One region of the Kitasatospora sp. NPDC101447 genome, then DNA from elsewhere that is predicted to be linked to it. Evidence: riboswitches for the same ligand, from Rfam matches in the RefSeq annotation. Region 1 holds a riboswitch; each other region holds the start of a gene.

Region 1 (7,447 bases):
GTGTGGTCGGCCGGGTCGAAGGGGTAGCGCCGCAGTCCGACCTCGGTGCCCTCGCTCTCGCCCTCGACGTCGTACGCGGTGGGCGCGTCGGTGGTGCCGGGACGCGGGACGGGCCCGGGGTAGGGCGGCAGGAGCGGTTCGTCCCCCGGTTCGTCCAGCTGTTCCAGGAAGGAGTAGAGCAGCGGGCGCAGCACCTCGGCGGAGCGGCCGCGGCGGCTCAGCGAGCGGTCGGTGAGCGGGCGCAGGGCGGCCGGGTCCCGCTTGGCCAGGGCCAGTTCGAGCTGGGCGGCGAGGTCGCCGTCGGGGTCGAGCAGGGGCGCGGCCTGACCGAAGGCGTAGCCGGGGGAGCGCGGGTCGAGTTCGGCGGCGCCGGTGGCGACCAGCACGGTGGGCCGCTCCAGGGCGGCGCCGTAGACGGAGACCGAGCCGTGGTCGCCGATCAGGCAGTCGGCGGCGACCAGGGCGGCCTGCCAGCCCTGGTGCGGCGGGATCAGGCGCAGGCCCATCCGGCGGGCGGCGTCGAGCAGGGCCTCGGGGTCGTGGCGGCTCCAGATGTTGGGGTGCAGGACGACGGCGACGGTGTACTCGTCGGCGGGCAGCCGGCGGACCAGGCGTTGGGGCAGGTCGGGGCGGCGGCCGAATAACGAGTGCTCGCTCCACGTGGAGTTGACGACGACGAGCCGCCGGCCGTCGACGGCGCCGAGCGCGGCGCGGTAGGCGTCGCGGGAGCGCAGGCTGCGCAGCATCCGGTCGAGGCACGGGTCGCCGACCACCCGGGCGACGTCCAGTGCCTCGGGGCAGGAGACCCGCAGGCGGTCCAGCTGCTCCGGGTGGGAGAGGCCGAGGACGTCCACGAACACCCGCCCGCGGTGGGTGAGTTCCTTGCGGGAGAGGCCGGCGGCGCTGACCGTGTCGCCGGTGGACTCGGTGACCAGGCGGTTGTAGCCGGCGCCGTGCGGGAGCACGACGAGCCGGGCGTCCAGGCGGTGCATGGAGGAGTGCACGGCGCAGGAGACGGCCAGGTCGAACCGGTGCCGGACGGCGTCCTCCCAGTCCAGCAGGGTGAAGCCGGGCAGGCCGTGCAGGTATTCGTCCAGGGCGCGATCGGCGAAGGCGGAGCCGGGGTTGACGGTGAAGTACCGCTCGACGCCGTCCGGGTGCAGCAGGGTGAGGACGTCCAGGACCCGGGTGGCGGAGGTGAGGGTGCGGGCGACCGCCAGCACGCGGGCCTTGACCGGTCGGGTGTTCCAGCGGTCGGCGGGCCAGGCGTGGGGGTGGGACGGCACACCATGATCGTACTCATCCGGGGTGCCGGTGCGGCCGCGTTTCCCGAGTGTCGGTCAGCCGGCCGCGGCGGTGGGCTCGTGGTGCTCGGCGGCGACGCACTCGTCGAGGAGGGGGCGCATGTCCTGGTCGACGAGCCGGTAGCGCACGACTCGTCCGTCCTTGTCGCCGGTGACCACGCCGGCCGTGCGGAGCAGCCGCAGGGCCTGGGAGACGGCGGGGTCGCGCATGCCGGTGGCGACCGCGAGGTCGGTGACGGCGAGCGGGCCCGCCCGGTGGAGGGCGAGCAGCAGGGCGAGCCGTCCGGGGTCGGCGAGCAGCGAGAACCGCTCGGCCCAGGACCGGACGTGCGCGGCGTCACCGATCGCGGCGATGGCCTCGCAGACCCGGTGTCCGTCGATGGTGCGGTGGCCCGCGCGGTCGGCCGGTACGAGATGCATGCGGACATTCTTGCAGGCGGGCGGCTGTGATCCTGGACACCTGCGCAGGTGCGCAGCCTTGCATGGGTCGGGGCCGGGCCCCTACCGTGTAGCCCGCCGTGGTGCTCGGGAAGACCGGTGACGGACCCTCAGGGGTCCGGAGTCCGGAGCGGCCCTCGCCACTGTGATCGGGCCGTTCCCCCGTCCGCGGGGGAGCGCCGTCCGTACCCACGACGTCACTGGGCGCCTCGCGCACCCGGGAAGGCGGGTACGGGCGTGTCCCGTAAGCCAGGAGACCGGCCGCGGCATCTCACGAAGTGATTCCACGAGGTGCTGGAGCGTGATCCGCAGATGACCCTGCCCGAAACCGCCGCCGCGGAGGCCGCAGCGGCTCCCTCCGTGCTGCCCACCTTCCGGTGGCGGCGCGAGGACACCGTCCGCACGGCCGGGCTGATGGGCGTGATCCTGGCCATGCACGTGGTGGCCTTCGGGACGCTCATCTTTCTGGTGGCACCCGAGCGGTACGCGGTCGGTACCCAGGTCTTCGGGGTGGGCCTGGGTATCACCGCGTACACCCTCGGGATGCGGCACGCCTTCGACGCCGACCACATCGCGGTGATCGACAACACCACCCGCAAGCTGATGGCGGACGGCAAGCGGCCGGTCTCGGTGGGCTTCTGGTTCGCCCTCGGGCACTCCTCGATGGTGGTCATCATGGCCGCCCTGGTGGCGGGCGGCGCGCAGCTGGCGAACACGCTGATGGACGACGAGTCGACCACCCACAAGTGGCTCGGGGTGGTCGGGACGACGGCCTCCGGCGCGTTCCTGTACCTGATCGGGGCGCTCAACCTGGCGGCGCTGCTCGGGATCCTCAAGGTGTTCCGGGCGATGCGCGCCGGGCAGTACGACGAGGCGGAGCTGGAGGCGCACCTCGACTCGCGCGGCTTCATGGCCCGGGTGCTGAACCGGGCCACCCGGTCGATCACCCGGCCGGGGCAGATGTTCCCGGTCGGCATGGTGCTGGGCCTGGGCTTCGACACCGCGACCGAGGTCACCCTGATGGTGATGGCCGGCTCGGGTGCGGCCGCCGGACTGCCCTGGTACGCGATCGTCTGCCTGCCGCTGCTGTTCGCAGCCGGGATGAGCCTGTTCGACACCCTGGACGGGACGTTCATGAACTTCGCGTACCAGTGGGCCTTCGCCAACCCGGTGCGCAAGGTGTACTACAACCTGACCATCACCGGGCTGTCGATCGCGGTGGCCTTCATCATCGGCACCATCGAGCTGGTCGGGGTGCTGCACGAGAAGTTCGACCTCACCGACCCGGTGAGCGGCTGGATCGCGGACATCTCGCTGGACAACGTCGGCTACGCGATCGCCGGGCTGTTCGTGGTGGTCTGGGCGCTGGCGATCGGGTACTGGAAGCTCGCCCGGGTGGAGAAGCGCTGGGCGCCCGAGGGCTCGTGACGGGTCCGAGCCCGGGGGCATGAGCGCGGCTCATGACGTCGGGCATGAGCGTGACTCATGGGGTCCCATGAGGTCGGCTCATGGCGTCGGGGGCATGAGGTCGGCTCATGGCGTCGGGGCATGAGCCCGGCTCATGCGGCCGCCCCATGAGCGCGGCTCATGGGGCAGCCCCACGAGCGCCTCTCATGCGGCCGCGAGCAGCAGCGTTCCCGCGACGGCGAGCCCGGCGCCGACCACCTGGACCGGGCGCAGCCGCTCCTTGAACACCCCGCGTGCCATCAGCGCGGTGACCACGGGGTAGAGCGAGGAGAGGACGGCGGCCACCGTGGCCGAGCCGCGGTGCGAGGCCATCGCGAAGACGGCGTTGGCGACGACGTCGGCGAGACCGACCGCGGTGAGCAGCGGCAGCCGGGCCCGCAGTCCCGGCAGCAGGCCGGCCGCAGCCCCGGAGCGGCGCAGGCCGGCCACCAGGACGGTGCCGCCGACGGCGACGTTGCACAGCCGCTGGACGCACAGCACCAGCAGCAGGCCGCCGCCGGCCGAGGCGTGCGCGATCAGGGCCATCACCGTGCCGAAGCCGAGGGCGGCGCCCAGGGTGAGCAGCAGGGTGCTGCGGGCGGCGGCCCGGCCGCCGCGCTCGGGCCCGGAGGCGAGCACCACACCGGCCACCGCGACGGCGATCCCGGCGATCCGACCGGGGCCCGGGCGGTCGCCGAGGGCGAGGCCGACGCCGACGGGCACCAGGACGGCGACGGTGGTCAGCGGCGAGACCACGCCCATCGGGCCGAGGGCGAGCGCGCGGTAGAAGGCGAGGACCGCGAACGGGCCGATCACCCCGGCCGCGACCGCGTACCAGAGGGCGGGGGAGGCGTCGGCCCAGCCGCCGGTGGCGAGGACGGCGGCCAGCAGTACGGCGGCGGCCGCCGCCTGGGAGGCGACCACCACGGCGAGCGCGGGCAGCCGCCGGGCGAGTGCGCCGCCGCCGAAGTCGGCGACGCCCCAGAGCAGGCTGGCGGAGAGCGCGAGCAGGGCGGTCACGGGCGGGCCCCGGGCCGCAGGGGGCTGCCCGGGGCGGTGGGCCCGCCGGGCACGGAGGGACTCAAGGACAGCACAATGCACTCCGAAGTACAGTCGGATGGACTCGTTGCCGAGGTTTGGCAGCGTAGTGCAACAAACTGAACTTGCCGAACACTATTTCGTACTGTTTCGACCAGTGGACACACCGGAGGACTGACCGCGTGCCGGACCCCGACCTCGTCTCCCGGGCTCTCGCCCGGAACCTCAAGCGGCTGCGCACCGAGCGCGGTCACACCCTGGACGCCCTCGCCGCCCGCTCCGGGGTGAGCCGCGGCATGATCGTCCAGATCGAGCAGGGCCGTACCAACCCGAGCGTGGCCACCGTCGTCCGGCTCGGCGACGCGCTGGGCGTCTCGGTCGCCACGATGCTCGACTACGAGAAGGGTCCGGACGTCCGGATCGTGCCGGCCGACCAGGCCGTGCCGCTGTGGGCCGGGCCGTCAGGTGGTACCGGCACCCTGCTGCACGGAATCGAGGCGCCCGGCCCGCTGGAGCTGTGGAGCTGGCGGATGGAGCCGGGCGAGGAGTACTCCTCGGAGCCGCACCCGGCCGGGACGGTGGAGATCGTCCGGGTCGACGAGGGCGAGCTGACCCTGGTGCACGACGAGCGCGAGCACCCGGTGCCGGTCGGCGGCACGGTCTCCTTCGACGCCTCGTACCCGCACGTCTACCGCAATGCGGGGGAGCGGACGCTGGCGCTGACCATGGTGGTCTCGGTACCGCCGCCGCGCTGATCCCCGGCGCCGCCCCGGTTGCGGCCCCCTTGCTCGCATGCCGCAACGGCGCCTCCCCACCCGGGGAGGCGCCGTTGCGGCGTTCTCGGTGTCGACCGCCCTCAGTGGCGGGCGCCGACTGCCTTCGGTCGCGGGTGCCGGTCGCCGTCAGTGCCGGTCGCCGTACCGCTGGCGGAAGCGCTCGACCCGCCCCGCGGTGTCGAGCACGCGGGACTGGCCGGTGTAGAAGGGGTGGCTCGCCGAGGAGATCTCGACGTCGATCACCGGGTAGGTGTTGCCGTCCTCCCAGACGACGGTGCGGTCGCCGGTGACCGTCGACCGGGTCAGGAAGGCGAGGCCGCCGACCTTGTCGCGGAAGACGACCGGACGGTAGGCGGGGTGGATTCCGGGCTTCATGGCGGGGTTCCTCCTGGGGGTCGGTCGGGTTCGGGTTCGGGGCTGGGTGCGGGGGTGCTCAGCGCTCCTCGCGGAAGTCGACGTGCCGGCCCGCGACCGGGTCGTACTTGCGCAGGACCATCCGGTCCGGGTCGTTGCGGCGGTTCTTGCGGCTCACGTACGTGAAGCCGGTGCCGGCGGTGGAACGGAGCTTGATGACGGGACGCAGTTCGCTGCGGGCCACGGGGTGTCCTCCTGGGGTCGTGGTGCGGGTGTCCGGGGTGCCGGGCCGAAACCGTACACCGAAATGGATGTCATTTTCATCTGGTGTAACGTGAGCTCCGTCCTGCCCATTCCCGGACGCCAGGGAGCAAGAAGCACCCATGTCTGCCCACTGCCAACTCACCGGCCGCCGGCCCGGCTTCGGCAACGCGATCTCGCACTCGCACCGCCGCACCCCCCGCCGCTTCGACCCCAACATCCAGCGCAAGCGCTACTGGCTGCCCAGCGAGGGCCGGTACGTCCGGCTCGTGCTGAGCGCCAAGGGCATCCGCACCGTCGACGCGATCGGCATCGAGGCCGCCGTCGCCCGCATCCGGGCCCGGGGGGAGAAGGTCTGATGGCCAAGCAGAGCAAGATCGCCAAGAACGAACGGCGGCGCGCCGTCGTCGCCCGCTACGCAGAGCGCCGGGCCGAACTGAAGCGGATCATCGCCCGGCCCGGCACCGACCCCGCCGAGCGCGCCGCCGCGCAGACCGAACTCGCCCGCCAGCCGCGCGACGCCAGTGCCACCCGGATCCGCAACCGCGACGCCGTGGACGGCCGCCCCCGCGGCTACCTGCGCGCCTTCGGCCTCTCCCGGGTCAACCTCCGCACGCACGCCCACGCCGGTCACCTGCCGGGCGTCCGCAAGGCCAGCTGGTGAGCGGCATGACGGCCGACCCGGACGGGATCAAGCTGCCGGTGGTCGTCGTCGCCGGTCTGCACGCCGACGAACGTCGCGCCGCCGTCGGGGAACTGGCCGCCGCCGCGGTGGACGCGGTGGTGCTTCGGCACGATCTGCGGGACGCCTCGCTCGGCCTCGTCCACCGCGAACTGCAGGACGCCGGAGGGGCGTTCGACGTGGACGACGTACCGCTGACGAACGACTGCCCGTGCTGCGCCCTGCGCGAGGACCTCCTGCCCCGGCTGCTGGAGATCGCCGACGAGGGCCGCCACGGGCTCGCGATCGTCGAACTGTGGGGCGGCAGCGACCCGCACCCGGCCGTGGAGGTGATCGCCGGAGGGGAGTCGGACGGCCGGCAGCTCGCGGACGTCGTCGAGCTCGCGGGCGTGGTCACCGCGGTCGACCCGGACCGCCTGATCGGCGAACTGTCCGTCCCCGACGACCTGGTGGACCACGGCGAGCACACCGCCGGGCGGGACGAGCGGACCCGCGCGGAGGCGCTCGCCCATCAGATCGAGTACGCCACCACCCTCGCCGTCCCGCGCGCCACGGCGCACGCGCCGGGGCTCGCGCTGCTGCGTCAGCTCCACGCCACCGCCAGGGTCGTCCGGCTCGGCACCGGCACCCTCACCCGGGCCGCGCTCGGCGGGTTCGACGTCGCCGCCGCCCGCGACCGGGTCAATCCGGCGATCGCGCTGCTGCCGCAGCAGCGGGACGAGGCGGGCGTCACCACCCTGGTGTGGGAACGCCGCCGACCGCTGCACCCGGGGCGGCTGCACGAGGCGCTGGAACTGCTCGTCCCGGCGGCGCAGCGCAGCCGCGGCCGCTTCTGGCTGGCCAACCGGCCCGACCTGCTGCTGGCCTGGGACGCGGCGGGGGCCAAGCTCGCGGTCGAGGAGTGCGGGCCCTGGCTCACCGCCCTCCCCGACGCGGCCTGGGACCTCTACCCGCCCGCGCGCCGGGCGGCCGCGGCCCTCGACTGGCACCCGCTGCACGGTGACCGGGTCCAGCAGCTCAGCTTCACCGCGGAGGGGCTGGACGCCGACGGCATCACCGCCCTGCTCGACTCCTGCCTGCTCACCGACACCGAACTCGCCGCCGGCGAAGGGGGCTGGAAGGCCCTGCCCGATGCCTTCCGGGACCTG
Region 2 (7,447 bases), on a different contig from region 1:
GCTCGCCGCGCTTGTCGACCTCCTCCAGCTCCCCGGCCCAGCGGGCGATCCGGACGGCGTCCACCAGCATCCGGCGGGCCAGCGGCGCCAGCTCGGCCGGTGCCGGGAAGCCCTCCGGCACGGGAACCCGGCCCCGACCGGGCGCCGGCGCGGGCCCTCGTCGCCGGGGTACGCCGTTGCGGGGTACACCCGCCCCGCTCGGCCTGCCACCGGCTGGCCGGTGGGCCGTACCGGGGAGACGGGTCACCGTCGCACCGGTACCGATCGGAGGCGGGAGCGGGGCATCACGGTCGCGCGGGTTCCGAGACGTCACGTCGAGCAGTCTTCCCCTTGTACCGGCCTTCTGTCACATCCGGTTGTCCGTACGACCGGGCGACCGGCGGCGGCACCTCCGCAAGATCGGGCAACAGAGGCAAACCGCCTGGCCGGAAACGTGTGGCCTGCTCATGCCAGGTGAGCCGGGGCGGTTGCTGCACCCGTTCGAACGGTCACGGAGTGTGAGGGCGGGGGTGATCAGCAGGGGCCAGGATGTGCCCCCGGCTGCGCGGCGATCGCGGCGATCGACGCCGGGGCCCTCGACGCCCGGCGGAGCTGTCCAGCCCGAATCCGGACGGATGACCGGCGGATCGGGCCGATCTCGGCGCGGGGGGGGGGGGGGGGGGGCGCGCGCCCCCCCCCCCCCCCCCCCCGCCCCCGCCCCCCCCCCCGCCCCCCCCCCCCCCCCCCCCGCCCGGGCGCGGCGCCCTCGCCGCCGGGGGGTGGGGCCTCGCACGTTCGGGGCCGGGCGCGGGGGGGGGGGGCGGGCGGCGGGGGGGGGGGGGTGGGCGGGGCCCCCCCCCCCCCGCCACCCGGCCCGGCGCCGCGTGCCCCGTGCCAGGCGCCCGGCCCGCAGCCCCACGGCTGCCGGCCGCGCGGCCGCCGACGGCCCCCGGGTCAGAGGAGCGGGGTGAGCCAGCGGCGGAGGAGCTCGGTGTAGTGGTCGGGGGCGCTGTTCCACAGGGTGCCGTGGTCGGCGCCGGGGAAGGCCTGGAGGTTGACCACGTCGGGGCGGGCGGCGGCGAGCCGCTCGGCGCTGTGGAACGGGGAGACCCGGTCGTCCGGACTGTGCAGGAGCAGCGTCGGGACGCGCAGGTCGGCGCCCTCGGCGATGCGGGAGAAGTCGGCGAGGTCGACCCCGGTGCGGCCCCGCGCGGCGAGGACACCGAGTTCGGCGGCGGCGCCGCGGAAGCCGAGCCGCTCGGCGTCGCGGCGGGCGGAGCCCGGCAGGTCGAGGACCGGCGAGTCGAGGATCAGGCCGCTGATGGCGTGGGCCCAGGTCGAGCGGGCCGCGGTCTGCAGGACCACCGTGGCGCCGACCGACCAGCCGTAGAGGATCACCCGGCTCGCGCCGTTGTCGAGCGCCAGCCGTACCGCCGCCTCGACGTCCCGCCACTCGGTCTCGCCAAAGTGGCTGTACCCGTCCGGGGAGGCCGGGGCTCCCTCGTCGCCGCGGTACGTGACGGCGAGGACGGGCAGGCCGAAGCGGTCGAGGACGGGCAGCACCGGGAGGGTCTGCTGGCGGTCGGCCTCCGGGCCGTGGACGAGGATCACCCAGGTGCCGCGCTTGCCGTCGAGGTGCCAGGCGGGGAGCGCGCCGAGTTCCCCGTCGGCGGAGGTGTCGGTGTAGGCGAGGCCGAGTGCCCGGGTGGGGTCGCCGAGGTGGACGCGGGGGGTGAAGCGGACCTCGGTGCCGGGGGTGAGCGTGCCCTGGTCGGCGCGGACCAGCCGACGGGTGACGCCCTGCTCGTCGCTGTGCAGGACGTCCTCGACGACGGCGTGGCCGTTGTCGCCCCACTCGACCGCCCAGCGGCCGGGGTGCAGGCTCTCCGGGCTGCGGGTGAAGGTGACCCGCCCGGCGCCGACGCTCCGGACCACGACCGGCCCGGACTCCCGCCCGGACTCCCGCCCGGCGGTCACCGGACGGACCATCCGCTCGGAAGCCCGACGGCCGATCACCAGGACGACGGCCCCGGTTCCGACGGCGGCGGCCGCCACGACGGCAGCGGTTCCCCAGCGCATATCGTTCCCCGCTCTGTTGGTCTCGGACCGGACGGTGTTCGTGCACCAGTCCACCGGCGCCCCGCCCGCGCGGCCACCGGGCTGACCCGTCCGGGGCACGGCCTCCGGATCCGCACCCGCCGTCGGAGGGCCGGCCGCCTCCCCTTGCTACGCGGTCGGCCCGGTGGTGCCCGTTGTTACGCGGTCGGCCCGGTGGTGCCCGTTGTCACGCGGTCGGCCCGGTCGTGCCCGCGGTGTCGAGGAGGTGCCAGAAGCGGGGGGTGAGGGAGCCGGCGGCCGGGGGCGGTGCGGTGCGGGTGGTGGCGCCCCAGTGGGTGGGGACGTGGTGCTCCTGGTGGAGGGCGGCGAGGGCGTCGGCGAGGGTGTCGGCGGGGGCGGGGACGATGCGGGCGAGGGCGCGGAGGTGGGGCTGCCAGCGGCCGGTGACGCACTGGCGGAGGAGGTGGTCGAGCGCCTCCCCGCGGCCGGTGGCCTCGACGAGTTCGGGCAGGCCGAGGCCGAGGACGTCGGCGAGGGCGCGGGTCTGTTCCTCGTCGCCCTCCCAGCGGTCGGTCAGTTCGGCCTGCCGGTAGGAGTCGAGGGTGGTGCCGGTGCGCTCGGCGACGGCCGCCTGGCCGAGCTCACGGGCGACGCGGTGGTCGCGCAACCGGACCGGACGGGTGTCCATCAGCTGGGCGGCGGGGCACCAGAGGGCGCGGGCGAGGGCGATGAACTCCGCTTCGCCGGGGCGCAGCTCGCCGTTCTCCCAGGCGAGGACGTGCGCGGGCAGCAGCCGTACGCCGTGCGCGGCCAGGCCCTCGGCGACCTGTTCGGGGGTGAGGCCGAGGGCGGCCCGGTGGGCGCGGGCGGCTGCGGGCGAGAACGGCACCGGGGGCGGGGCGGCGGGGGGCTTTCTGCGACGCATGCCACCGAACGCTAGGCGCGGACCACGGCGCGGCCCCAGCGACCGAACCCACGAAGCGGCCGGCCCGGGGGCGGTGCCGCGCTGGGCGATCCCACAGCTCATCGGCCGCCGTCCCGTGTGACCAACCCCTCCGTGACCTCGGTTGACTCCCGGTTCGGCCGCGTGATGGGATCCTGGGGCCAATCGGAGGCATGGAGAGGAAGCCGGTGCGAGTCCGGCGCGGTCCCGCCACTGTCACCGGGGAGCACGCTCGGAAATCTCGCCACGGCGGGCCGTCAGAAGCCGCTGGAAGGCACCGGGGGTGCGTCCGACCCGGAAGCCAGGAGACTCTCGCCCCCGCTACGTCGATCCAGGGCGCGGACCCTGAGTGAGGACACGCACGCGATGCAGGCTGCCCCGCCCGGCCGGACTCCGAACTGCCTTCCGCCGAGCCGTCTCCCGATGAGTCGCCTCTCGATGAGTCGCCTTCCGCTGGGCTCCCTCTCGTTGAGCTGTCCCTCCATGAGCCGCCTTCCGGCGTGCGGCCGGTGACCGTCCGTCCTGCGGCCGGCCGCCGCTGGGCCCGCGCCGCCGCGTTCGCGGTGGGCGCCGTCGTGGGCTACGCCGCCGACGCCCGCTTCGCCGACCCGCGCCGGGGCCACCCGGTGGCCGTCTTCGGCAGCGCCGCCACCCGCCTGGAGCGGCGGCTGTGGCGCGACGACCGGGCGGTCGGGGCCGGGTACACGGCGCTGTGCGTGGGTACGGTCGCGGCGGGCGCCCTCGCCCTGGACCGTACCGTCGGCCGGCGACCGCTGGGCCGGGCCGCACTGGCGGCGGCCGCGACCTGGACCGTGCTCGGCGGCACCTCGCTGACCCGGGAGGCCCGCGCCATCGGCCGCTCGCTGCAGCAGGGCGACCTGCGGGCCGCGCGGGAGCGGCTGCCGCACCTGTGCGGGCGGGACCCGAGCGCGCTGGACGAGCAGCAGATCGCCCGCGCGGTGGTCGAGTCGGTGGCCGAGAACACCGCCGACGCCGTGGTGAACGCCCTGGCCTGGGGCGCCCTGGCCGGCACGCCCGGGCTGCTGGCCTTCCGCGCGGTGAACACCCTCGACGCCATGGTGGGCCACCGCTCGCCGCGCCACGCCCGGTTCGGCTGGGCCTCGGCCCGGCTGGACGACGTGGCGGGCTGGCCCGGCGCCCGGCTGACGGCCCTGCTGACGGTGGCCGCCGCCCCGCAGCCGCGGACGGCCTGGCGGGTCTGGCGGCGCGACGGCTCCTCGCACCCGAGCCCGAACGCCGGTCAGGCGGAGTCGGCGTTCGCCGGCGCGGTGGGCGTGCGGCTGGGCGGGACGCTGCAGTACGGCGAGCGCGTCGAGCACCGGCCGGTGCTCGGCGGGGAGCTGCGGCCGGTCACGGTCGACGACATCGAACGGGCCTGCACGCTCTCCCGGCGGGTGGGCGCGCTGGCGCTGGGTACGACGGTCGCGGGGCACGTCCTGCTGCGCGCGCTCCGTGGGAAGAGGGGAAGGGCATGACGAACGCGCTGCTGGTCGCCGGGACGACCTCGGACGCGGGCAAGAGCGTGGTCACCGCCGGCATCTGCCGCTGGCTGGCCCGTCAGGGCGTGCGGGTCGCGCCGTTCAAGGCACAGAACATGTCGTTGAACTCCTTCGTCACCGCCGACGGCGCCGAGATCGGACGCGCCCAGGCGATGCAGGCGCAGGCCGCCCGGGTGGAGCCGGAGGCGGCGATGAACCCGGTGCTGCTGAAGCCCGGCGCGGACGGCCGCAGCCAGGTGGTGCTGCTGGGCAGGCCGGTCGCCGAGGTGGGCGCGCTGGACTACCGCGAGCGCAAGCCCGTCCTGCTGGAACGCGCCCTGGAGTGCCTGGCCGATCTGCGCAGCCGCTACGAGGTGGTCGTCTGCGAGGGCGCCGGATCGCCCGCCGAGATCAACCTGCGCGACCGCGACATCGCCAACATGGGCCTGGCCACGGCCGCCGGGCTGCCCGTGGTGGTGGTCGGGGACATCGACCGGGGCGGTGTGTTCGCGGCGATGTACGGCACGCTGGCGCTGCTGTCCGCGGAGGACCAGCGGCACGTGGCGGGCTGGTTCGTCAACAAGTTCCGCGGCGACGCGCGGCTGCTCGCGCCCGGCCTGGAGATGCTGCACGGGCTGACCGGCCGTCCGGTGCTGGGCACCCTGCCGATGCTGCCCGGGCTGTGGCTGGACGCCGAGGACTCGCTGGACCTGTCGACCGTGGTGGACCGGGTCGACGGGCGCGGCCCGCTCGGGGCGGACGTGCTGCGGGTGGCCGTGGTGCGCTTCCCCCGGCTGTCCAACTTCACCGACGTGGACGCGCTGGCGCAGGAGCCCGGCGTCCTGGTGCGCTGGGCCACCAGGCCGGAGGAGCTGGCCGACGCCGACCTGGTGGTGCTGCCCGGCACCCGGGCCACCGTGGCGGACCTCGCCTGGCTGCGCGAGCGCGGCCTGGAACCGGCGCTGAAGGCGCGCGCGGCGGCCGGGCTGCCGATCCTCGGGGTCTGCGGCGGCTACCAGATGCTGGCGCGCGGGATCGTCGACGAGGTGGAGTCCAAGGCGGGCGCCGTCGACGGGCTCGGCCTGCTGCCGACGCAGGTGCGGTTCGGCGTCGAGAAGGTGCTGGCGCGGCCGGTCGGCGAGGCGTACGGCCGGCGGGTCGTGGGCTACGAGATCCACCACGGGGTGGTGACCGTGGAGGGCGGCGACAGGTTCATCTCCGATGGCCGGGGGCAGAGCCTGGACGGCTGCCGGGCGGGCTCGGTCTGGGGCACGACCTGGCACGGCGTGCTGGAGAACGACGGCTTCCGCCGCGAACTCCTGCGCGAGGTCGCCGACCTGGCCGGGCGGGCGTTCGTGCCGGCCCCGGACACCTCGTTCGCCGAGGCGCGCGAGGCCCGGCTGGACCGGCTGGGCGACCTGATCGAGGAACACGCGGACACCGACGCGCTGTGGAAGCTGATCGAGGGCGGGGTGCCGGCGGCCGGATCGCTGCCGTTCCTGGCGCCCGGGGCACCTGGGAGTGACGCATGACTGACGTCCGCTATCCGTTCACCGCGATCGTCGGCATGGCCGACCTGCGGCTCGGGCTGCTGCTGAACGCGGTCTCCCCCGCTGTGGGCGGCGTGCTGGTGCGCGGCGAGAAGGGCACCGCGAAGTCGACCATGGTGCGCGCCCTGGCCGGCCTGCTGCCGTCCATCGCCACCGTGGAGGGCTGCCGCTTCGCCTGCGACCCGGCCGCGCCCGACCCGCAGTGCCCGGACGGGCCGCACTCCGCCGCCGTGAGCCACGAACGGCCGTCCCAGCTGGTCGAGTTGCCCGTCGGCGTGGCCGAGGACCGGATCGTCGGCTCGCTGGACCTGGAGCGCGCACTGGCCGAGGGCGTCAAGGCGTACGAGCCCGGACTGCTCGCCCGGGCGCACCGCGGCGTGCTGTACATCGACGAGGTGAACCTGCTCCAGGACCACGTGGTGGACCTGCTGCTGGACGCCGCCGCGATGGGCCGCTCGTACGTCGAGCGCGAGGGCGTGTCGGTGCGGCACGCGGCCCGCTTCCTGCTGGTCGGCACGATGAACCCGGAGGAGGGCGAGCTGCGGCCGCAGCTGCTCGACCGGTTCGGCCTGACCGTCGAGATCGCCGCCACCCGGGACCCGGCCGAGCGCGCCGAGGTGGTCCGGCGCCGGCTCGCGTACGACGCGGACCCGGCCGGCTTCGCCGCGCGGTTCGCCGAGGAGGAGCGGGCGCTCGCCGAACGCATCACCGCGGCCCGGGAGTTGCTCCCCAAGGTCGAGCTGACCGATGTGGCGCTGCGTCAGATCACCGCGGTGTGCGCCGCGTTCGAGGTGGACGGCCTGCGCGCCGACATCGTGATGGCCCGCACGGCCGTCGCGCTCGCCGCCTGGGACGGTCGCACCGAGGTGCTGGAGGAGGACGTCCGCCAGGCCGCCCGGCTGGCGCTGCCGCACCGGCGGCGCCGCAACCCCTTCGACGCTCCGGGGCTGGACGAGGAGCAGCTGGAGCGGACGCTGGAGGAGCACCCCCAGGGCGACGACGATCCGGAGCCCGAGGGCGACGGCCCGGGCCCGGAGGGCGGCCCCGAGGGCGGCCCCGACGGCGGCGGCCCGGACGGCGGCGGGGCGCCCGAGCCGTCCGCCGACGGCGCACCGGAGGCGCCCGCGGAGGGCGGACCGGACGGACCGGACGACGCGGAGCAGCAGCCGCAGCAGCCCGTCCCGACCCAGCACCCCTCCCCCGCACGGGAGTCGGCGCCGGTCGCGGCCGGGGACCCGTACCGGACCAAGCTGTTCACCGTCCGCGGCACCGGCCACGGCGCCCAGGGCCGCCGCTCCCCCGCCGAGACCAACGGCGGCCACACCATCCGCGCCCGCCGCCCGCAGGGCGCGCTCGGCCGGCTCCACCTGACCGCGACCCTGCAGGCCGCCGCGCCGCACCAGGTGGCGCGCGGGCGC
Region 3 (7,447 bases), on a different contig from region 1:
GCCGACCGAAGAGGGGGGAGAGAACTCACAGCAACCGGTCCCGTACGATCCTGGCGTCCCCCCGCGCACCGACCGACAACGGCCGCCGTGCGGGGAAGGTTCAGACTCAACACGGCTTCGGGGGAGTAGAGCACGTGACTGTCACCGAGGGCACGCGACTCGCGGGCAGCGGTCAAACGCCCGTCTCACGACGCCGGAGCCGACGGGACCCGGCCGCCCGCAACCAGTGGGGCCTGCTCCCCCAACCCCCGGACAACACCGAGAAGTACCTGTACGCGCGCACCAACCTCTGGGTGCTGACCTGCTTCTCCGTCATCAGCTTCGGCTGCATGGTGGCCAGCGAGATCGGTCTGCTCAGCGCGACGCCCTGGTTCTTCGTGTTCGTCCCGCCGCTCGCCTTCACCATCGCCTACTACCTGATCTCCCGGTGGGTGCACGGCTTCAACCAGACCTTCGACGTGGCCGCGCACCGCGCCCTGGTCAAGTCCTGGCAGCCGGAGCGCCATCCGACCGTCGACGTCTTCCTGCCCGTCGCCGGCGAACCGATCGAGGTGCTGCACAACACCTGGACGCACGTCGCCCGGCTGCGCGACCACTACCCGGGCGAGGTCACCCCGTACGTCCTCGACGACAGCAACAGCCCGCAACTCGCGCAGATGGCCGTCGACTTCGGGTTCGTCTACGGCACCCGGAACAAGCTCGGCTGGTTCAAGAAGGCCGGCAACCTGCAGTTCGGCTTCCGCAACTCCGACAGCGACTACATCCTCATCCTGGACGCCGACTTCGCGCCCCGGCCGGACCTGCTGAACGAGATGCTCCCCTACATGGAGGCCGACCCCCGCCTCGGCATCGTCCAGTCCCCGCAGTTCTTCCGCATCCTGGACTCGCAGAACTGGATCGAGCGCGGCGCGGGCGCCGTCCAGGAGCTGTTCTACCGGACGGTGCAGGTCTCCCGGCAGCGCAACGACGGCGCCATCTGCGTCGGCAGCTGCGCGGTCTACCGGCGCGCCGCGCTGGAGGAGAACGGCGGCACCACGCTGATCGGCCACTCCGAGGACGTGCACACCGGCTTCGACCTGCGCCGCCTCGGCTGGGACCTGCAGTACATACCCGTGGCGCTCGCCACCGGTGTCTGCCCGGACAACGTCGGCGGCTTCTTCAACCAGCAGTACCGCTGGTGCACCGGCTCGATGAGCCTGCTCGGCAGCAAGAAGTTCTGGACCACCAAGCTCCGGCCGGTCACCCGCGCCTGCTACCTCTCCGGGTTCTTCTACTACATCCACACCGCGCTGTTCACCGTCGTCTCGCCGCTCATCCCGATCGTCCTGCTGCTCGCCCGGCCCGACCTGATCCGCTGGCAGAACACCGCGCTGGTGCTGCCCGGACTGCTCTACGCGACGGTCGTCTTCCCGCTCTGGCACCGCAACCCCTACCGGCTGGAGGCCTGGGCCGCCCGCATGATGTACGGCTGGGCGCACGTCTTCGCCATCTGGGACATCGTGCGCCGCAACCGGATGGCCTGGCAGCCGACCGGCTCCAGCGGCGCCAAGAAGAACAAGACCCGCCGCTTCTGGATCGCCGTCATCGCCTGGGGTGGCGGAACGGCCCTGCTCTGGGTGTTCCTGAGCATCTGGCGGATGCTCACCATGGGCCCGCTGAACTTCGCCCTCGTCCTCGCCTCCGGCCTGTTCTACGCCACCATCGTGGGCCGGGTCCTCGTCCAGCCGCGCCCCACGGAAGCAGTGTGATCGCCATGACCGCACACCCCCGAGGGGCCGGTCGGCTCCGTCGCCGGCTGGCGCTCCCGATGCTGACGGCCGGCCTGCTGCTCCTCACCGCCTGCGGCCCGGAGGACCCGGGCTTCGCGATGCAGAAGGGCTTCGCCCCGCCCGCCCCGGCCACCACCACCGCCCCGGGCCAGGCCGCCGGCGGCACCGCGGCCGCGGCCGGTGCCGCCACCGCCCCCACCGGGGCCGCCAATCCCAAGGCCCTGCCGGCCGGCGTCCCGTACGACGTCACGCCGCTGCTCAAGCCCGGTCTCAAGTACCTCGGCGCCGCCCTGCCCGACGTCCCCGCCTCGATGGACGCGCTGGGCCCCTACAGCGCCACGATCGGCAAGCAGCCCAACGTCCTGGAGTACTACGCCCACTGGAAGGGCGGCTTCGACACCGCCGGCGTGCGGCGGATCTACGAGGCCGGGGCGCTGCCGTACATGGCCTGGGAGCCGTACGACCACTCGCTCGCCTCGATCGCGGCCGGGGACACCGACGACTACGTGCGCGGCGTCGCCAAGGCCGTCGCCAAGCTCAACCTGCCGATCGCCGTCAGCATCGCCCACGAGATGAACGGCGACTGGTACCCGTGGGGCCGCCAGGCCTCCAGCCCGGCGGACTTCGTCGGCGCCTGGCGCCACGTCCACGACATCTTCGACCAGGCCGGCGCGACCAACGTGATCTGGGTGTGGAGCCCCAACATCACCGACCCCGCGCCCAACACCCGCCTGGCGCCGTACTACCCCGGCGACACCTACGTCGACTGGGCCGGCATGACCGGCTACTTCACCAAGAGCGGGCCGAAGACCTTCGAGACCCTGTACGGGCCGACCATGGCCGAGATCCGCACCTTCTCCAAGAAGCCCTTCTTCATCAGCGAGACCGCCTCCGAGCAGGGCAAGCGCCAACGCGCCGACATCGACCAGCTGTTCTCCGGGCTGGAGGCGCACGACGACATCGTCGGCTTCGTCTGGTTCAACATCGTCAAGCGGGCGGACTGGCGGGTCGAGGCCGTCCCGGACACCCTCGCCGCCTTCAAGCAGCGCGTGTCCGACCCCCGCTACGGCTTCGACATCCGGAACCCCCGATGAGCACTGACTCCGACTTCAACCCGTTCGCCCCCATCCCGCGCCGCCGCGCGCCGAAGGGCGACGCACCGCCCGGCGGCGCCGTGCCCGACGGGCCCGCGCCCGACGGGCCCACGCCCGAGCGCGCCACGCCCGAGCGCACCGCGCCCGCCGGCACCGCGCCCGCCGGCTCCGCGACCGGCCGCGCCGCCCGTCGCCGGGCCGCGGGGTCGGAGCCGACCGTCCCCGGGCCCCGCACGGACACCGCCACGCCGACCGCGGCACCGGCCAGGGCGGCCACGGCCACCGCGACCGCCGAGGCCAACCCCGACGGCATCGAGCTGGCCCCGTACACCATCCCGCAGGTCCCCACGATCGGCTGGGACCCGGGCACCAGCCCGCGCCGCCGCTGGATCGCCCGCGGCCTGCTCGGCGCCGTCCTGGCCGTCCAGGCCGCGCTCTCGCTGCGCCTGCTCGCCGCCGCGCACCCCGACGAGGCCGCCGCGATGGTCGCCGGCCGCCAGCAGCTCGCCCATCTGATGCACGGCACCCCGGTCACCACCGACCTGGTCGACCGGATCAACGGCTCGCCCTGGCTCTACCCGCCGCTGGCGGGCGCGGCCGCCGACGCCAACGGCATCTGGGGCACCCGGCTGCTCAGCCTCGGCTTCGCGCTGGCCACCACCGTGCTGCTGTACTCGCTGACCCGGCGGCTGTTCAACGAGCGGGTCGCGATCTGCGCGATAGCCGTCTACGCCGTCCTGCAGTCCACCGTCGTGGTCGGCTTCTACGCCGCCCCCGAGTCCCTCGCCGTGCTGCTGGTCGCCCTCGCGGCCTGGGCCACGGTGTTCACCTCACGGCGACATCCGGCGCTGGTCCTGACCGCCGCCCCGGCCGCCGCGCTCGCCTGCGCCGTCGCGTACTCCGCGGCCTTCGCCGTGCCCGCCCTGGTCGGCCTCGCGCTGGCCACCGCCCGTCCGCACCGCCGCCTCGGCCCGGCCGCCCTGCGCGCCCTGCTGCTGGCCGCCGGCACCGTCGTCCTGCTGCTGCCGTACGGCACGCTGGGCGAGCTCGCCGGGTGGTCGCCCTCGCACGGCAACGCCCCCGGCTCGGCCGGCGCCGTCCTGTTCTCCACCGTCCAGTGGAGCGGCCTGTTCACCGTCCTCGCGGTGGCCGGCACGATCGCGTACGCGCGCCGCGAGCAGATGAACGAGCACGACGCGCCCGAGAAGGAGGCCGTTCCCACCTCGCGCGGCCACCGCGCCCTGCTCGGCACCGTGCTGACCGCCACCGCCCTGCTCGTCCCGGCCGCGCACGTGTGGACCGGCACCTCCGGGGCACTGTTCCGCCACCTCGCCTACGGCATGCTGCTGGCCGCCCCGCTCGCCGGGGTCGGCCTGACCCGGCTGGTGGGCGCCCACTTCCGCCACCCCCAGCTCGGCATCCTGGTCTGGGTCGCGCTGCTCGCCCTCGGCCTGGAGCAGTCCGCCCTGCGGTACCAGAACGGACCCGACTCCGGCCGCCTGCTGGCCGTCCTGCGGTCCCACGCGGTGCCCCAGGGGCGCTACCTCACCGAGGTCGACGGACTCGCCGAGTACTACCTCGGCGCGGTCAGCAAGCCCGAGCAGTGGGTCTCCGCGCGCACCGGCACGGAGTACCGCGACGCGGCCGGCGTGCAGCACCACGGGGACGACGGGAGCGTCGCCGCGATCCGCGACGGCTGGTTCACGATGGTCGTCCTCGACAGCACCGCGCCGCGCGCCACCGACCGCGCCCTGAGCGCCGCGCTGGCGGCCGGCGGGCAGTACCGACTGGTGGCGCAATTCACTTCGCCGACCGGCGATTCGAGCACGTACAAGGTCTATCTCAAGCACTGACCGGCCGACGGGCCCGCCCACGCGGGCGACACGACAGGCACAACATATGGTGCCGCCGCAGAGCAGCGGCACTACATGTATGCTCGCTTCTGCTGTCGATGCAGGGGAACCCGGTGCGAATCCGGGACTGCCCCGCAGCGGTGTGCGGGCGGCTGGAGCAGCTGTCCCCGCGAGTCCGAGTACCTGCCGGCGGCGTGCGCCACGGCCCTCCCGCAGAGGCCGCGCCAGCACCAAGCACCACCCCTCCGGGCCTCGCGGGCGGGCCGGGGAGACACCGTCGCGCGACGCCGTTTGCGTTCGTGCCGTGCTCCCCTGCCCCGACCGGCCCGAGGCTCCGATCACCGCCGCCGATCGCCGCCAGGAGAGAGCGCCTTGACCACCGCTGCCTCAGCCACCCTGCCCGCCCAGGGCTCCGGTACCGCCTTCATCGACCCGAAGGTCTCCGACCCCGGCGGCGCCCTGCTGCGGCTGCTCACCGACCGCAGTGTCGACCTCCCCGAGGTCGACCCCGGCCATGTCGCCGCCGCTGCGCTGCGCGGCCGCCACGCCGGCTCGGACTTCGCCGAGCTGCGCGGGCTGGCCGTGGACGCCGCCGCGTCGATGATCGCCGAGGACCCGCAGTACTCGAAGCTCGCCGCCCGCCTGCTCGCGCTGGAGATCGTCGACGAGGCGAACAGCCAGGGCTCCACGTCCTTCTCCGCCTCGATCGCCGTCGGCCACGCCGAGGGCCTGATCGGCGACACCACCGCGGACTTCGTCGCCAAGCACGCCGCCGCGCTGAACGCCCTGATCGACGCCGCGGGCGACGACCGCTTCGAGTACTTCGGCCTGCGCACCGTGCAGTCCCGCTACCTGCTGCGCCACCCGATCACCCGCAAGGTGGTCGAGACCCCGCAGCACTTCCTGCTCCGCGTCGCCTGTGGCCTGGCGGTCGGCGACAACGAGCAGTCGGTGCGCGAGGTGGCCGAGCTGTACGGCCTGATGAGCCGCCTGGAGTACCTCACCTCCTCGCCGACGCTCTTCAACTCCGGCACCCGCCACCCGCAGATGTCGAGCTGCTACCTGCTCGACTCCCCGCTGGACAACCTGGACTCGATCTACAACCGCTACGCGCAGATCGCCCGCCTGTCCAAGCACGCCGGCGGCATCGGCCTGTCCTACTCGCGCATCCGCTCGCGCGGCAGCCTGATCCGCGGCACCAACGGCAAGTCCAACGGCATCGTGCCGTTCCTGCGCACCCTCGACTCCTCGGTCGCCGCCGTCAACCAGGGCGGCCGCCGCAAGGGCGCCGCGTGCGTCTACCTGGAGACCTGGCACGCCGACATCGAGGAGTTCCTGGAGCTCCGCGACAACACCGGCGAGGAAGCCCGCCGCACCCACAACCTCAACCTGGCGCACTGGATCCCGGACGAGTTCATGCGCCGGGTCAACGCCAACGCGGACTGGTCGCTGTTCTCCCCGGCCGACGTGCCCGAGCTGGTCGACCTGTGGGGCGAGGAGTTCGACGAGGCCTACCGCAAGGCCGAGCAGGCCGGCAAGGCCGTCCGCACCATCCCGGCGCAGACCCTCTACGCCCGCATGATGCGCACCCTGGCGCAGACCGGCAACGGCTGGATGACCTTCAAGGACGCCTCCAACCGCGCCGCCAACCAGACCGCGCTGCCGGGCCGCACGGTGCACTCCTCCAACCTGTGCACCGAGATCCTGGAGGTCACGGACGACTCCGAGACCGCCGTCTGCAACCTGGGTTCGGTCAACCTCGGTGCGCACGTCGCCGTCGGCGCCTCCGCGGACGACCTGCTCGGCGCGATGGACTGGGAGCGCCTCGACGCCACCGTCCGCACCGCCGTCACCTTCCTCGACCGCGTGGTGGACATCAACTTCTACCCGACCACCGAGGCCGGGACGTCCAACTCCCGCTGGCGCCCGGTCGGCCTCGGCGTGATGGGCCTCCAGGACGTCTTCTTCAAGCTGCGGATCGACTTCGACTCCGCGCAGGCCGCGCGGCTGTCCACGCTCATCGCCGAGCGCATCATGCTCACCGCGTACGAGCGCTCCGCCGACCTGGCCGAGCAGCTGGGCCGCCACGAGGCGTACGGCGAGACCCGCGCCGCCCGCGGCGAGCTGCACATCGACCACTTCCCGACGGCCGCCCCGCAGTGGGCCGACCGCTGGACGGCGCTGCGCGCCCGGATCGCCGAGACCGGCCTGCGCAACTCGCTGCTGCTGGCCATCGCGCCGACCGCGACCATCGCGTCCATCGCCGGCGTGTACGAGTGCATCGAGCCGCAGGTGTCCAACCTGTTCAAGCGCGAGACGCTCAGCGGCGAGTTCCTCCAGGTCAACCCGTACCTGGTGCGCGAGCTCAAGGAGCTCGGCGTCTGGGACCAGCAGACCCGCGACTCGCTGCGCGACGCCAACGGCTCCGTCCAGGAGCTGAACTGGCTGCCGGCCGAGGTCCGTTCGCTCTACCGGACGGCCTGGGAGCTGCCGCAGCGCGCGCTGATCGACCTGGCCGCGGCCCGCATGCCGTACCTGGACCAGAGCCAGTCGCTGAACCTGTTCATGGCGGCGCCGACCATCGGCAAGCTGAGCTCGATGTACGCCTACGCGTGGAAGGTGGGTCTGAAGACCACCTACTACCTGCGCTCGCGTCCCGCGACCCGCATCGCCCAGGCCGCCTCCGGTGCCGCCCGCAGCGCCGTGCCGGTCCCCGCCCCCACCATGACCC
Region 4 (7,447 bases), on a different contig from region 1:
CGGTCGCCTGCATGGGCCTGGCCGTCCACCTGACCGAGCTGGGCGGCGACCGGCTGGGCATCTGCCAGGCCGCGCCCTGCCGCAACGCCTACCTGGACACCTCGACCAACCGCTCCCGCCGCTACTGCTCGGACCGCTGTGCGACCCGGGCCAACGTCGCCGCCTACCGGGCCCGCAAGCGCCAGGAGGCGGAGGCCGCGCTGGGCGGCGGGCAGTAGGCGCTAGACGTCCTCCACCCAGGCGCCGAGGCGGCGGGCCAGACCCGGCACCCGGGCCAGCCGCGGGGCGAGCAGCAGCCGCTCCAGCCGGCGGCCCGGCGCCAGCCAGGACGGGCGCGGGCTCAGCCGCAGCAGCACCCGGCCGAGCACCAGCTCGTCCGGGACCGCGCCGTAGCTGCGGCTGTCGCTGTCCACCGGACGGTTGTCGGAGAGCAGCCACCACCCGCCGGGCCGGCGCCCGGCAGCCCGCTTCACCACCAGCAGGTCCTGCTGGAAGGGGTGGCGGAAGAGCACCACCGCGCCCGGCCGGATCGGCGCGCCGTAGCGGACCAGCAGCCGGTCGCCCTCGCGCAGGGTCGGGACCATCGACGGGCCCGCCACGTCGACGACCCCGAACGGCAACACGCCGCCCCCGGTCCGGCCCTCCGGTTCCGCGCTCCGTGCCACGACTCCTCCTCCCGCACGCCCGCCCCCAGTCTGCCGTACGGACCGTCACCTGTTCGGTGTCCGGATTACCCCGGTTCCGGGTCCGCCTTTTGCCCTAGGCCCACCGCCCGATCGCGAAACCACGAGGGCGGAAGGGTAATCTCGGGCGCGGGAAGACGATCTAAGGAAGGACTCCCATGTTCTCTCGTCTGTTTGCACCGCGTGCCACCGCTCACGCCCACTGTGACCTGCCCTGTGGCGTGTACGACCCGGCGCAGGCCCGGATCGAGGCCGAGTCGGTCAAGGCCACCCAGGAGAAGTACCAGGCCAACGAGGACCCGCACTTCCGTGCCCGCGCCGTCATCATCAAGGAGCAGCGCGCCGAGGCCGTCAAGCACCACATCTCGGTGCTGTGGAGCGACTACTTCAAGGCCCCGCACTTCGAGAAGTACCCGCAGCTGCACCAGCTGATCAACGACACCCTGAAGGCCGCCTCGGCCACCAAGGCGTCCACCGACCCGGCCACCGGTCAGGCCCTGCTGGACCTGATCGCCGAGGTCGACAAGATCTTCTGGGAGACCAAGCAGGCCTGAGCCTGACGCGTCGCCACCCGACCGCCCCCGTCCGCACCGCCGGACGGGGGCGGTCGTGCGTTCACACCCGACCCGACCTCGGTAAGGGTTGCCTACCCTGAGTGCCTGTTATGCTGCCAGGGCGTCCGAGGGGGAAGTCCGGTGAGAATCCGGCGCTGACCCGCAACGGTGAGCACGGCCCGCACCCGCGGTGCGGCCGCGCCAGCCCGATCGCCCTCGGCCGTTGGACTCCCGAGAACTCGCCGTGGACTGCGAGGGGGACGGCGCCCGGGCACGCCCCCGGCCGGCGCCCGCCCCGGCGCACCCGCGGCCCGAGGCAAGGCGCATCCGTGACCCGCGCACCCATGACCCGCGCATCCGTGACCCGCGTAGCCGTGACCCGCGTAGCCGGCGGCCCGTCCGTCCACCGGACACCCGTGCTCCCGCTCACCGTCGGCCTCGGCGCCGCCCTGCTGCTGTCACTGGTCTGCGGGGTCGCGCTGGGCTCCTCCGGGATCGGGCTCCCGCACGTACTGCGGCTGCTGGGCGCCGGACTGACGGGCGGTCGGCTGGAGGCCGACGAGGCGGCCGCGTACGCCATCGTCTGGGAGATCCGGCTGCCGCGCACCGTCCTGGCCGCCGTGGTCGGCGCCGGGCTGGCCGCCACCGGGGTCGCCGTCCAGGCGCTGGTGCGCAACGCCCTCGCCGACCCCTTCGTCCTCGGCATCTCCTCCGGCGCGGCCGTCGGCGCCAACGCCGTCCTGCTGTTCGGCGCCTTCGCCTCGCTCGGGGTGTGGGCGATCTCCGCCTCCGCCTTCGGCTCCGCACTGCTCGCGATGACGCTGGTCTACCTCGCAGCCCGCACCGCGTACGGGCTCACGCCAATGCGGCTGGTGCTCACCGGCACCGCCCTCTCCTACGGCTTCGCCGCCGCCACCACCCTGATGGTCTTCGCCGCCGACCGCGGCGACGCCGCCCGGAGCGCCATGATGTGGCTGCTCGGCAGCCTCGGCGGCGCCACCTGGGGCTCGGTGCCGATCGCCGCCTGCACCGTCCTGGCCGGGCTCGCCCACCTCGGCTGCGCCGCCGGACGGCTGGACGCGCTCGCCATGGGCGACGAGACCTCCGCCTCGCTCGGTGTGGACCCGGACCGGATGCGCCGTGAACTGTTCGTGGTGACCGCCGCCGTCACCGGCACGGTGGTCGCGGTCAGCGGTGCGATCGGCTTCGTCGGGCTGCTGGTGCCGCACGTGGCCCGGATGCTGGTCGGCGCCGGGCATCGCCGGGTGCTGCTGGTCGCCCCGCTCGCCGGGGCGCTGCTGCTGGTCTGGGTGGACATCGCCTCCCGCACCCTGCTGGCACCCGCCGAACTGCCCGTCGGGGTGTTCACCGCCGTGCTCGGCGTGCCCGCCTTCCTGCTGATGATGCGTCGGCGCGGCCACGCCTTCGGAGGCCGACGGTGACCGACGCGATCGGTACGACCGATGCCATCCGTACGACCGGCCCGGCCGCCCCGGCCGGCTCGACCGCCCGGCCCGACCGGGCGAAGGCCCAGGACCTCGACGTCGACACCGTCTCGGTGGAGTCGGCCGGCACCCGGATCGTCCACGAGGTGAGCCTGGCGGCCGCCGCCGGGCAGGTGGTCGGCCTGGTCGGACCGAACGGCAGCGGCAAGTCGACCCTGCTGCGCTGCGTCTACCGGGTGCTGAAGCCCACCGGCGGGGCCGTCCGGCTCGACGGCGACGACCTGCACGCGCTCTCCGCGCGGGAGACGGCCAGGCGGGTGGCCGCGCTGACCCAGGAGCACTCCGCCGAGTTCGACTTCACGGTGGCCGAGGTGGTCGCCATGGGCCGGCTGCCGCACCGGCGCGGCCTCGGCGCCCCGACCGACGCGGACCGGGAGCGCTGCGCCGGCGCCCTGGCGAAGGTCCGGGCCGGGCACCTCGCCGGACGGGGCTTCCTGAGCCTGTCCGGGGGCGAGAAGCAGCGGGTGCTGTTCGCCCGCGCGCTGGTCCAGGAGCCGCGCCTGCTGGTGCTCGACGAACCCACCAACCACCTCGACGTCGCCCACCAGTTGGAGGTCCTGGCGCTGGCCCGCGAGGCCGGCCCGACGGTGCTCGTCGCGCTGCACGACCTCAACCTGGCGGCGAGCCACTGCGACCTGCTGTACGTCCTGCGGGCCGGCCGGATCGTGGCCTCCGGACCGCCCGCCGAGGTGCTCCGACCCGCCCTGCTGGCCGAGGTGTTCGGTGTCCGGGCCACGCCGGTCCGGCACCCGGAGACCGGCGCCCTCCAGCTGCTGTTCGACCGCCTCGACCGCTCCCCCGACACCCGGACGCCCGGGGCCCGGACCGCCGACGCCCGTACCCCCGACGCCTGAACCACCGAAGGAACCACCGTGCGCACCAAGGCCGTTGCCGCCGCCACCCTGCTCGTCCTCGGACTTACCGCCTGCGGCGCGGAGATCGCCCCCCGGCAGGCCTCGACCGGCTCCGCCCACTACCCGGTGACCGTGCAGAACTGCGGCGAGGAGCTGACCTTCCCGCAGAAGCCGGCCCGGGTGGTCACCAACGACGTCAACATCACCGAGCTGATGCTCTCCCTCGGCCTGGCCGACCGGATGGCCGGCTACGTCATGCCCGACGACAAGGGCCGGGTCGACAAGGTGCCGTGGAAGGACGGCTACCAGCAGACCGCCTGGCTCTCCAAGAAGGTGCTCACCAAGGAGATCGCCCTGGACGCCAGGGCCGACCTGGTGCTGGCCGGCTGGCACTACGGCTTCGACGAGGGCAGCGGCGTCACCCCGCAGGCGTTCAAGGCCCTCGGCATCGACTCGTACGTGCTCAGCGAGTCCTGCCGCAGCGGCAGGGGCACCGAACGCGGCGTGATGGACCCGCTGGACGCGCTCTACACGGACCTGGCCAACCTCGGCGAGATCTTCGACGTCAAGGACCGCGCCGACCGGCTGATCGCCGACTCCAGGGCCCGGATCGCCGCCGTCCCGCAGCCCGAGCGCCGCCCGTCCGTCTTCCTGTACGACAGCGGGCAGGACAAGCCGTACACCGCCGGGAAGTTCGCCGCCGCCGACGAGATCATCGCCAAGGCCGGCGGCACCAACATCATGGGCGACCTCGCCGACACCTGGGTCACCGCCGGCTGGGAGAGCGTGGTGCAGCGCGACCCCGAGGTGATCGTGATCAACGACTACGCGACCCCGGGCGCCGAGGAGAAGCGGAAGTTCCTCAAGTCGTTCCCGCCGCTGGCCGGCGTCTCCGCGATCAGGAACGACCGGATCTTCGTGCTGGACTACGTCGACCTCGTGGAGAGCCCGCGCAACCCGGCCGCGATCGGCACCCTGGCCGAGTACCTGCGCACCGTGCCGGCCCGCTGAGCGGCCCGGTCTCCGGCCCCTCCGGTCGGTGGTGCCGGGCGTAGGCTCTAGGTACGAGCCGACGGACCCCGACCGGAGGAGCGAATCATGACCACCATGGCGGCCCCCGCGGCCTTCGACACCCGCGCCCTGCGCGAGGGCATCGAACGCTGCGACGCCGACGCCCTCCTGGCGCTCTACGCGGAGGACGCCGAACTGCGCGTGGTCGACCGGAAGACCCAGCCCAGCCACCCCCTGGTGATGCACGGGCTGGAGGAGATCGGCGCCATGCTGAGCGACATCTACGGCCGCGAGATGACCCACAAGCTGGAGCAGGTGGTGGTCCAGGACGACCACGTCGCCTTCCTGGAGTCCTGCCGCTACCCGGACGGCGTCCGGGTGCTGATGGCCTCGATGGCCGACCTGCGGGACGGAAGGATCGTCGATCAGACCTCCGTCCAGGCCTGGGACGAGACGGGGCCCGAGCAGTAGGCTCGCTGGCATGATCCGCACCGCAGTCGCCACCGACGTTCCCGTCATCCACGCCATGATCCGTGAGCTCGCGGAGTACGAGAAGGCCCCGCACGAGGCCGTGGCCACCGAGGAGCAGCTGCGCGAGGCCCTGTTCGGCGCCGATCCGGCCGTGTTCGGCCTGATCGCCGAGGACGGGACCACCGGGGAGCCGGTGGGCTTCGCCCTCTGGTTCCGCAACTTCTCGACCTGGCGCGGCACCCACGGGATCTACCTGGAGGACCTGTACGTCCGCCCGGAGGCGCGCGGCGGCGGCCACGGCAAGGCCCTGCTGCTGGAGCTCGCCCGGATCGCCGTGGAGCGCGGCTACTCCCGGGTGGAGTGGTCGGTGCTGGACTGGAACCAGCCGTCGATCGACTTCTACAAGTCGATCGGTGCGGTGCCGATGGACGAGTGGACCGTGTACCGGCTCACCGACGAGGCACTCGCCGCCGCCGGCCGCCGCTGAGCGGACCGACGGAGTCCGGGAAAGGGTCTGCCACCCTGCGTCGCAATGCCTTACCATGAGTAACCCCGAACCGGGGTGCAACAGGGCAGGCAGAGTGATGGCGGACCCGCAACCCCGGTGCCTCCTTTGAGAGGCGGCAAGCAGGGGTAACAAGCGGGGTACCAAGCAAGCACAGCGCGTCACCCAGGAGGCAAGGGTGTCCCAGATCGACGGCGATCTCGGTGTTCAGGATTTCGTGGAGGTCCGGCTCCCCGCGGCGGGGGCCTACCTCTCCGTGCTGCGAACAGCGACGGCCGGGCTGGCGGCCCGGCTGGATTTCACCCTCGACGAGATCGAGGACCTGCGGATCGCGGTCGACGAGGCCTGCGCCATCCTGCTGCAGCAGGCGGTGCCGGGCTCCGTCCTTTCCTGCGAGTTCCGCCTGGTCGGCGACTCGCTGAAGGTGACCGTCGCCGCCCCGACCACCGACGGCAAGGCCCCCGAGCGGGACACCTTCGCCTGGACGGTGCTCTCCGCGCTGGCCGGCGAGGTCGACTCCTCGGTCGGCGAGGACAACACCGTGTCGATCAGCCTGCACAAGAAGCGCGGCGGGTCCACGGCCCACTAGCCGGGCGCCGGACCGCACCGCACAGACCGAGCAGCACCCGCGCAAGGGCCGTCCGCCGCACCCCCTCCCGGGGCCGGGCGGACGGCTCCCGGTACCGCCTCCGGGCGGTACGACCAACGAGACGATTCCGGGGCCGCGGCCCCGGTGCTCCCGGAACGGAACGGGGGAATGGCCGTGAGTGATCTGGACCGTACCGGCCTCGCGACGGCGGGACCTGCCGTACCGACCCAGGCGAGCGTTCCCGGCCTCGCCGCCAACGACGAAGCGCACCCGAAGGACGCCCACCGGATGAGCCACCCGACCGAGCCGACGTCTGAGCCGACGCCCGACTCCGTCCCCCCGCCGGAGCCGGCGGACCGGGCGGACGAGACGGCCGAGGCTGAGCTGCACGGCGCCGTGCCCGCGCAGGGCGCGCACCGCTCCGGCGCCCCGGACCGGGAGGCCGCCCGCGCCCTGTTCGTCCGCCTGTCGGCGCTGCCCGAGGGCTCGCCGGAGCGGGTCGAGCTGCGCAACCAGCTGGTGCGGATGCACATCCCGCTGGTCGAGCACCTGGCCCGGCGCTTCCGCAACCGGGGCGAGCCGCTGGACGACCTCACCCAGGTCGCCACCATCGGCCTGATCAAGTCGGTGGACCGCTTCGACCACGAGCGCGGGGTCGAGTTCTCCACCTACGCGACGCCGACCATCGTCGGGGAGATCAAGCGGCACTTCCGCGACAAGGGCTGGGCGGTGCGCGTCCCGCGCCGTCTGCAGGAGCTGCGGCTGTCGCTCACCACGGCGACCAGCGAGCTCTCCCAGCGGCACGGCCGCTCCCCCACGGTGCACGAGCTGGCCGAGCACCTGGGGATCTCCGAGGAGGACGTCCTGGAGGGCCTGGAGTCCGCCAACGCGTACTCCACGCTGTCCCTGGACGTGCCGGACAGCGACGACGAGTCGCCGGCCGTCGCGGACACCCTGGGCGCGACCGACGAGGCGCTGGAGGGCGTCGAGTACCGCGAGTCGCTCAAGCCGCTGCTGGCCCAACTGCCGCCCCGGGAGCAGAAGATCCTGGTGCTGCGGTTCTTCCGGAACATGACCCAGTCGCAGATCGCCGCCGAGGTGGGGATCTCCCAGATGCACGTGTCCCGGCTGCTCGCCCGGACGTTGGCCCAGCTGCGGGAGAAGCTGCTGGTGGAGGAGTAGGACTGACGGCCGCTCAGCTCCGGCTGCGCGGCCGTCCGGCCCTCCGGCGGCCCTGTGCGCTCAGTCCTCGGACGGGGCGTACAGGGCCGCCGT

Evidence for each region. Region 1 has a riboswitch for cobalamin ahead of ACIRST_RS06195 (HoxN/HupN/NixA family nickel/cobalt transporter). Riboswitches for the same ligand answer to the same signal wherever they lie in the genome.
Region 2: another riboswitch for cobalamin. It lies ahead of ACIRST_RS23540 (cobalamin biosynthesis protein); the one in region 1 lies ahead of ACIRST_RS06195 (HoxN/HupN/NixA family nickel/cobalt transporter).
Region 3: another riboswitch for cobalamin. It lies ahead of ACIRST_RS07950 (ribonucleoside-diphosphate reductase subunit alpha); the one in region 1 lies ahead of ACIRST_RS06195 (HoxN/HupN/NixA family nickel/cobalt transporter).
Region 4: another riboswitch for cobalamin. It lies ahead of ACIRST_RS08095 (FecCD family ABC transporter permease); the one in region 1 lies ahead of ACIRST_RS06195 (HoxN/HupN/NixA family nickel/cobalt transporter).

The regions. Positions count from the first base shown of each region.
Region 1 is NZ_JBIWNL010000003.1:268,725-276,171, reverse strand. It holds gene ACIRST_RS06205 (hypothetical protein) at 1-1,286, opposite strand, end outside; gene ACIRST_RS06200 (metalloregulator ArsR/SmtB family transcription factor) at 1,341-1,724, opposite strand; cobalamin riboswitch at 1,807-2,023, shown strand; gene ACIRST_RS06195 (HoxN/HupN/NixA family nickel/cobalt transporter) at 2,055-3,170, shown strand; gene ACIRST_RS06190 (DMT family transporter) at 3,354-4,208, opposite strand; gene ACIRST_RS06185 (XRE family transcriptional regulator) at 4,409-4,981, shown strand; gene ACIRST_RS06180 (type B 50S ribosomal protein L31) at 5,129-5,377, opposite strand; gene rpmG (50S ribosomal protein L33) at 5,436-5,600, opposite strand; gene rpmB (50S ribosomal protein L28) at 5,740-5,976, shown strand; gene rpsN (30S ribosomal protein S14) at 5,976-6,281, shown strand; gene ACIRST_RS06160 (CobW family GTP-binding protein) at 6,287-7,447, shown strand, end outside.
Region 2 is NZ_JBIWNL010000016.1:146,123-153,569, reverse strand. It holds gene ACIRST_RS23555 (hypothetical protein) at 1-121, opposite strand, end outside; gene ACIRST_RS23550 (prolyl oligopeptidase family serine peptidase) at 934-2,058, opposite strand; gene ACIRST_RS23545 (helix-turn-helix domain-containing protein) at 2,264-2,962, opposite strand; cobalamin riboswitch at 3,158-3,292, shown strand; gene ACIRST_RS23540 (cobalamin biosynthesis protein) at 3,490-4,476, shown strand; gene ACIRST_RS23535 (cobyric acid synthase) at 4,473-6,011, shown strand; gene ACIRST_RS23530 (putative cobaltochelatase) at 6,008-7,447, shown strand, end outside.
Region 3 is NZ_JBIWNL010000004.1:192,475-199,921, reverse strand. It holds gene ACIRST_RS07965 (glycosyltransferase family 2 protein) at 330-1,748, shown strand; gene ACIRST_RS07960 (glycoside hydrolase family 26 protein) at 1,754-2,863, shown strand; gene ACIRST_RS07955 (glycosyltransferase family 39 protein) at 2,860-4,716, shown strand; cobalamin riboswitch at 4,779-4,922, shown strand; gene ACIRST_RS07950 (ribonucleoside-diphosphate reductase subunit alpha) at 5,113-7,447, shown strand, end outside.
Region 4 is NZ_JBIWNL010000004.1:223,307-230,753, reverse strand. It holds gene ACIRST_RS08110 (CGNR zinc finger domain-containing protein) at 1-218, shown strand, start outside; gene sodX (nickel-type superoxide dismutase maturation protease) at 222-584, opposite strand; gene sodN (superoxide dismutase, Ni) at 842-1,237, shown strand; cobalamin riboswitch at 1,320-1,445, shown strand; gene ACIRST_RS08095 (FecCD family ABC transporter permease) at 1,582-2,679, shown strand; gene ACIRST_RS08090 (ABC transporter ATP-binding protein) at 2,796-3,596, shown strand; gene ACIRST_RS08085 (ABC transporter substrate-binding protein) at 3,615-4,607, shown strand; gene ACIRST_RS08080 (nuclear transport factor 2 family protein) at 4,695-5,078, shown strand; gene ACIRST_RS08075 (GNAT family N-acetyltransferase) at 5,089-5,565, shown strand; gene ACIRST_RS08070 (anti-sigma regulatory factor) at 5,762-6,172, shown strand; gene ACIRST_RS08065 (SigB/SigF/SigG family RNA polymerase sigma factor) at 6,347-7,354, shown strand; gene ACIRST_RS08060 (hypothetical protein) at 7,415-7,447, opposite strand, start outside.